Regions from separate parts of the Actinomadura chokoriensis genome, predicted to be linked through region 2. Evidence: riboswitches for the same ligand, from Rfam matches in the RefSeq annotation. Region 2 holds a riboswitch; the other holds the start of a gene.
What was found. A riboswitch is a leader RNA that binds a small molecule or an ion and turns the genes downstream of it on or off. The one in region 2 is predicted to bind ZMP and ZTP.

Region 1: it holds a riboswitch for ZMP and ZTP, as region 2 does, so the genes downstream of both, ABFX46_RS28425 (serine hydroxymethyltransferase) here and ABFX46_RS25040 (bifunctional methylenetetrahydrofolate dehydrogenase/methenyltetrahydrofolate cyclohydrolase) in region 2, are expected to answer to the same signal.

The regions. Positions count from the first base shown of each region.
Region 1 covers NZ_BAAAMW010000015.1:143,978-147,363, forward strand. Annotated here, with positions in the region: gene ABFX46_RS28420 (class I SAM-dependent methyltransferase) at 1-781, shown strand, start outside; gene ABFX46_RS28425 (serine hydroxymethyltransferase) at 778-2,049, opposite strand; ZMP/ZTP riboswitch at 2,104-2,190, opposite strand; partial or broken gene ABFX46_RS28430 (DMT family transporter) at 2,283-3,083, opposite strand; gene ABFX46_RS28435 (Lrp/AsnC family transcriptional regulator) at 3,214-3,386, opposite strand, start outside.
Region 2 covers NZ_BAAAMW010000012.1:127,514-130,899, forward strand. Annotated here, with positions in the region: gene ABFX46_RS25035 (FHA domain-containing protein) at 1-344, shown strand, start outside; gene ABFX46_RS25040 (bifunctional methylenetetrahydrofolate dehydrogenase/methenyltetrahydrofolate cyclohydrolase) at 519-1,367, opposite strand; ZMP/ZTP riboswitch at 1,433-1,517, opposite strand; gene ABFX46_RS25045 (GNAT family N-acetyltransferase) at 1,600-2,193, shown strand; gene ABFX46_RS25050 (hypothetical protein) at 2,203-2,379, opposite strand; gene purH (bifunctional phosphoribosylaminoimidazolecarboxamide formyltransferase/IMP cyclohydrolase) at 2,541-3,386, opposite strand, start outside.

The sequences.
Region 1 (3,386 bases), on a different contig from region 2:
GAGCGGCATCTACGACGACCCCTGGGCATACGAGCTGGCGTGCTCGTTCCGCGACGTGCCCGCGGAGGTGGACGCGCTCCTCGGCTGGTGCGCCGGGCTGGACGCGAAGCCCGCGACCGTGCTGGAGCTGGCCGCCGGGCCGGCCGAGCACGCCCGCGAGTTCGCGCGGCGCGGGCTGGCCGCGACGGCGCTCGACCTGAACCCGGAGATGTGCGCCCACGCCGCCCGCGAGGCCGGGCGCGCCGGCGTCGAGGTGGAGATCGTCCAGGACGACATGACCCGGTTCGACCTGGGCCGCCGGTTCGACCTCGTCGTGACCATGCTCGACTCGACGTCCCACCTCATGACGCTCGACGCGTTCGTGGCGCACCTGCGCCGCGTCGCCGCGCACCTGTCGCCGGGCGGCCTCTACGTCGTGGAGATGTCGCACCCCCGCGACCGGCTCGGCGACGACCCGAGCGTCAGCACCGGCTGGACGGTCGAGCGCGGCGGCGTCCGGGCGAGCGTGCGGTGGGGCGAGCCGTCCGACCGGCTCGACCCCGTCACCCAGATCGCCGACGACCACGTCACGATGACGATCACGGACGGGGACGGCACGCGGGTGATCCGCGACGTCGTCCCCTACCGCTTCTGGACCGCCACCGAGCTGGACGCCGCGATCCACCTCGCCGGCGGCCTCGGCACCGTCGCCCAGTACGGCGACTTCGGGGTCGGCGAGGACACGGTGGCCCTCACCGACCCCGAAGCCTGGCGCATGATCACGATCCTGCGGCCCGCCTAGGGCGCGGGCGCCCAGCCCGGCATCGGGTAGGACGCGAGCAGTTCCCGGATCTTCCCGGCGACGCGGCCGGCGACCTCCTCGTCCTGCTTGGCGGTGCCCTGCACGACCTCGTCGATCCACTCCGCGATCTGCGGCATGTGCTCCTCGCCGAGCCCGCGGGTGGTGATCGCGGCGGTGCCGAGCCGCAGCCCGGACGGGTCGAACGGCTTGCGCGGGTCGAACGGCACCGCGTTGTAGTTCAGCTCGATCCCGGCGCGGTCGAGGGCCTGCGCCGCGGGCTTGCCGGCGACCCCCTTGCTGGTCAGGTCGATCAGGATGAGGTGGTTGTCGGTGCCGCCGGAGACCAGGTCGTAGCCGCGGTCGACCAGCGCGGCGGCCAGGACCTGCGCGTTCGCGACGATCTGCCGCGCGTACCGGGCGAAGTCCGGCTGCGCCGCCTCCTTCAGCGCGACGGCGATCGCGGCGGTCGTGTGGTCGTGCGGGCCGCCCTGCAGGCCGGGGAAGACCGCCTTGTCGACCGCCTTCGCGTGCTCGGCCGTCGACAGGATCATCGCGCCGCGCGGGCCGCGCAGCGTCTTGTGCGTGGTCGTGGTGACCACGTCCGCGTGCCCGATCGGGGACGGGTGGGCGCCGCCCGCGATCAGCCCGGCGATGTGCGCGATGTCGGCGGCGAGCACCGCGCCGGCCTCGCGGGCGATCTCCGCGAACGCGGGGAAGTCGATCGTCCGGGGGATCGCGGTGCCGCCGCACCAGATCAGCTTCGGCCGCTCCTTCAGCGCCAGGTCGCGGACCTGGTCCAGGTCGACCCGCCCGGTGTCGGCGCGCACGTCGTAGCGGACGGGCCGGAACCACTTGCCGGTGGCCGACACCGACCAGCCGTGCGTGAGGTGCCCGCCCATCGGCAGCGACAGCCCCATCACCGGGTCGCCTGGCTCCAGGAACGCCATGTAGACGGCGAGGTTCGCGGGCGACCCCGAGTACGGCTGGACGTTGGCGTGCTCGGCCCCGAACACCTCCTTCGCCCGCTCGATCGCCAGCAGCTCGATCGGGTCGATGTTCTGCTGGCCCTCGTAGTACCGCCTGCCGGCGTAGCCCTCGGAGTACTTGTTCGTCAGGACCGACCCGGTGGCCTCCAGCACCGCCGGCGAGACGTAGTTCTCGGACGCGATCAGCCGGAGCTTCTCGTACTGGCGGCGGGCCTCGGCCTCGACCAGCCCGGCGATCTCGGGATCCCGGTCCTGCAGATGGGGGACGGGCGGTTGGTGCATCGTGAGCCTCCGCGCTGCTCGCGCCGGGACTTTCGGGCGCCCCGGCGAAGGGGACCCGTACACCCAGGCGCGCGGCGTGCGGACTAGTTTCGCTCCCCGGTGGTCGTCTCCACCTTGACTGCGCCAGTCACGTGCGCGCCATCATATCGGGCCGTCCGCGCCCGCGCCGGGGCGGAGACGACGAACAGCCCGCCCAGCAGGAGCAGCGACCCGGCCGCGACCGGCGCCGACATCCGCTCGCCGAGGACGGCGATCGCGAGCGCCGCCGCGACCAGCGGCTCGGCGAGGCTGAGTGTCCCGGCGGTCGCGGCCGCCACCCCGCCGAGCCCGGTGACGAAGAACATGTACGCGGCCGCCGTCGCGGCGATCCCGAGCCAGGCGACCAGCACCGCCGACCGCGGCTCCGCGAGGGCCGGCAGTTCCGCGACCGTCCAGGGCAGCAGGGCCGCTCCCCCGGCGAGCAGCGTGACCGACACGGCGGCGGCCATGCCCGCGTTCCGTCCTGTGAGGACCTTGGCGGACACGGTGTAGACGCCGAAGCACGTCCCGCCCACGAGGCTCAGCCCGATGCCCGCCGGGTCGACGTGGACGGCCGACCCCGGCACCATCAGCAGCGCGACGCCGCCGACGGCGCACGCCGTCCCGGCCCACCACCGGCGGCCGAGCCGCGTGCCGAGGACGAGCCGCTCGCACAGCCCCGTCGAGACGGGCGCCAGCCCGAACACCACGGCCGTCGCGACGGCGGCCCCGGTGCGGTCGACCGCGCTGAAGAACGCCGCCTGGAAGACCCCCGTGGCCGCGGAGGCCGCCGCGACCGGACCCCGGGCCCGCCGCCCCAGCGAGAGAAACGCGCGCCGGTCCGCCGCGAGCACCAGCGCGGCGAGGACGACCCCGCCCGAGAGGATCCGGGCCCCGCCGACCGCCACCGGACCGGCGTCCGGCCCGGCGAGGACCTGCGCGGGCCCGACCGTCCCCCAGAGCACCCCGGCCGCGAGCACGAGCAGCGACCCGGACAGATTGCTTCGTCGATCCATACGACCGAAGCTAGAAGGATCTGCGGATTCGTTCTCGTTCAGCCGTGGTTCGTTCGGTCGTGGGAAGCAGCGGCGTCAGTTGTTCGGCTGCGCCATGCCATCTGAGCGATGCACTGCCGGACGTTCGGCGTCAGCGCCGGTCAGGCGTCGGAAGTTCGGCCTGCTCCACCGGCTGGACGTAGTCGTAGACGACGGTCGTCCGCACGTCCACGAACTCCTTGCGCCGCGCGAGCCGGTCGAGCACGAAGTCGCGCAGGTACGCGGTGCTCGGGACGGCCACGTGCACCAGCAGGTCCTCGTTGC
Region 2 (3,386 bases):
TGTGCCGACCCGCCCTGTCCGACGAAGCGTTCGTGGCCCCCGCCACGGCGCGCGACATCGCCGGCGAGCTGGTCGTCACGGAGGCCGCCGTCAAGCAGCACCTGCTGCGCCTCTACCAGAAGTTCCGCATCCCCGAGGGCGCCAACCGGCGCACCCGGCTCGCCAACGAGGTCATCGCGATGGGCCTCGTCCGTCCGCTGCCGCCGGTGCACGTCCCCCACCAGGGCCGTCCGCCGATGGACGGCCGGGTCCCCGGCGTCCGGACGGCGGAGACCCGCAGGCCGGGCCACGGCCACGGGCCGAGCCGCCCGGCCCCTAGCGCCGCCGGACGGAGGGCCAGCTGATGTGAACCTGCGGTCGCCCTCCCGGCAGCGCGTACGAGGGCGATCGCTGAACCTCCTGGACGGGGTCCGCGCAGGTGACGGCGCAGGGCCCCGCCCGGAGCAACGTGTACGGGGCCGCCACCTCGGTGCTGAGTGGCGGCCCCGTCCACGTGCCGGCGCCCGTGCGGAGGTTCGTCAGGCGGTTCGCTCGGCGGCTTCGACGACGTTCGCCAGGAGCATCGCGCGGGTCATCGGGCCGACGCCGCCGGGGTTGGGGGCGACCCAGCCGGCGACCTCGCGGACGTCGGCGGCGACGTCGCCGGCGAGCTTGCCGTCCACCCGGGAGACGCCCACGTCGAGGACGGCGGCGCCCGGCTTGACCATGTCGGCGGTGATGAGGCCCGGGACGCCGGCGGCGGCCACGACGATGTCGGCGGCGCGGGTGTGCGCGGCCAGGTCGCGGGTCGCGGTGTGGCAGAGCGTCACGGTCGCGTTCTCGGTGCGCCGGGTCAGCAGCAGGCCGAGCGAGCGCCCGACCGTGATGCCGCGGCCGACGACGGCGACCTCGGCGCCCTTGATCGGGACGTCGAAGCGCCGCAGCAGCTCGATGATGCCCTTCGGGGTGCAGGGCAGCGGGCCCGGCTGCATGAGGACGAGCCGGCCGAGGTTCGTCGGGTGCAGGCCGTCGGCGTCCTTGGACGGGTCGATGCGCTCCAGCACGCGCTGCTCGTCCAGGCCCTTCGGCAGCGGCAGCTGGACGATGTAGCCGGTGCAGGCGGGGTCGGCGTTCAGCTCGGCGACGGCCCGCTCCACGTCGTCCTGGGTGGCGGTGGCGGGCAGGTCGCGGCGGATGCTCTCGATGCCGACCTCGGCGCAGTCGCGGTGCTTCATGTTGACGTAGGAGTGGCTGCCCGGGTCGTCGCCGACCAGCACGGTGCCGAGCCCGACGGTCACGCCGCGGTCGCGGAGCGCCTCGACGCGCACCTTGAGGTTCGAGCGGATCTCGGCGGCCGTGGCCTTGCCGTCCAGAATCTGTGCCGTCATGCGTTCCTCCGCGTGGATCTCGCCGGTGCCCGGACGGCCCCGCAGGACCGAGCCCGGCTCGAGGTCCCGTCCACCCAGGCGCGCGGTGTCCGGACTGTCGTTCGCTCCCCGGTGGTGATCCACCTTGCCGCGCCAGTCGCGTGAAAACCCATGGTAACGGGCGAGTGGCACCCGGAAATCGGGGCCGAGTGGCCCTGCCGGGGCCGGTCCGGCGCCTTCTAGCGTGGTCGGCATGAGCGACGCATGGTTCGAGCGGCCCGTCCTGACCGGGCGGTATGTGCGGCTGGAGCCGCTGTCCCGCGCGCACACCGGGGGTCTGTTCGAGGCGTCCAAGGACCCGGACGTGTGGACGTGGCTGAACGAGCGGCAGCCCGCGACGGCCGACGGCATGGGCGTGCTGGTCGACAAGGCGCTGGCCGAATGCGAGCGCGGGGCGCGCCTGCCGTGGGCGCAGATCGACGCGGCGACCGGCGAGGTCGCGGGGACGACGTCGTACTACGAGATCGCGCCGTCCCACCGCGGGCTGTGCATCGGCAGCACCTGGATCGGCGCGCGCTGGCAGCGGACGGGGATCAACACGGAGGCGAAGCTGCTCCTGATGGGACGGGCGTTCGACGACCTCGGCGCGATCAGGGTCGGCTGGCACACGCACGTCCGGAACGAGCGGTCGCGGGCGGCGATCGAACGCCTCGGCGCCTCGTTCGAGGGCGTCCACCGCAAGCACCGGATCCGCCCGGACGGCTCGATCCGCGACACCGCCGCCTACGGCATGACGGACGACGAATGGCCCGCCGCCGCCCGAGCCCTGCGCGCACGGCTGCGGTAGCGGGAGGGGCTAGTCCTCGGAGCGGCTGCGCCAGGCGAGGACGCGGTCGGTGCCGTGCCAGCCGAGCTGGGCGGCGAGCATGGCGGCCACGAACGCGGCGAGCAGGCCGATCACCTGGCGGGAGTCCATCAGCAGGGAGTCGACCAGGTAGACCGATCTCAGCATGAGGGCCAGCAGCACGTCCATCGCGCCTCCATCACGGAATGCCCGCGCCGGAGTCAAGGGAGCGTCATGAGGGGGCGCGGCTGCGCCGAGGCTACCCGCAGCCGTCAAGTGCAAAAACCGCGGCTAAACCCGGTGCGACTGTGTTGCGCGTCACACCGGGTTCGCCGCGGTCCTGCGACCGGTCAGTGGAAGAAGTGCCGGACGCCGGTGAAGTACAGGGTGATCCCGGCCTTCCGCGCCGCCTCGATCACCTTGTCGTCGTTGACCGATCCGCCGGGCTCGACGACCGCCTTCACGCCCGCCTCGGTCAGCACCTCCAGGCCGTCCGGGAAGGGGAAGAACGCGTCGGACGCGCCCACGGCGGACGCGGTGCGCTCGGCGCCCGCCCGCGCGACCGCGAGCTTGGCGGAGTCGACCCGGTTGACCTGCCCCATCCCGACGCCGACCGTGGCGCCGCCGGCGGCGAGCAGGATCGCGTTCGACTTCACCGAGCGGATCGCCCGCCACGCGAACGCCAGGTCGCGGAGCGTGGCCTCGTCCACGGCCTCGCCGGTCTTCAGCTCCCAGGTGGACGGGTCGTCCCCGGGCGCGTCCACGCGGTCGACGCCCTGCAGCAGGACGCCGCCGTCGATGCGCCGGTACTCGGTGGCGCCGGCCGGGGCGTCCGGGCAGACCAGCAGCCGGACGTTCTTGAACCGGTCCTTCAGGACGGTGACGGCCTCGTCGTCGAACGCCGGGGCGATGACCACCTCGGCGAAGCTCTCGGTGACCTGCCGCGCCATGGCGGCGGTGACCGGGCGGTTCGCCGCGATCACGCCGCCGTAGGCGGACACGGGGTCGCAGGCGTGCGCCTTGCGGTGCGCCTCGGCGATGTCGGCGCCGACCGCAATGCCGCACGGGTTGGCGTGCTTGATGATCGCGACGCAGGGCTCGGTGAAGTCGTAGGCGGCGCGGCGGGCGGCGTCGGTGTCCACGTAGTTGTTGTAGGACATCTCCTTGCCGTACAGCTGCTCCGCGCCCGCCAGCCC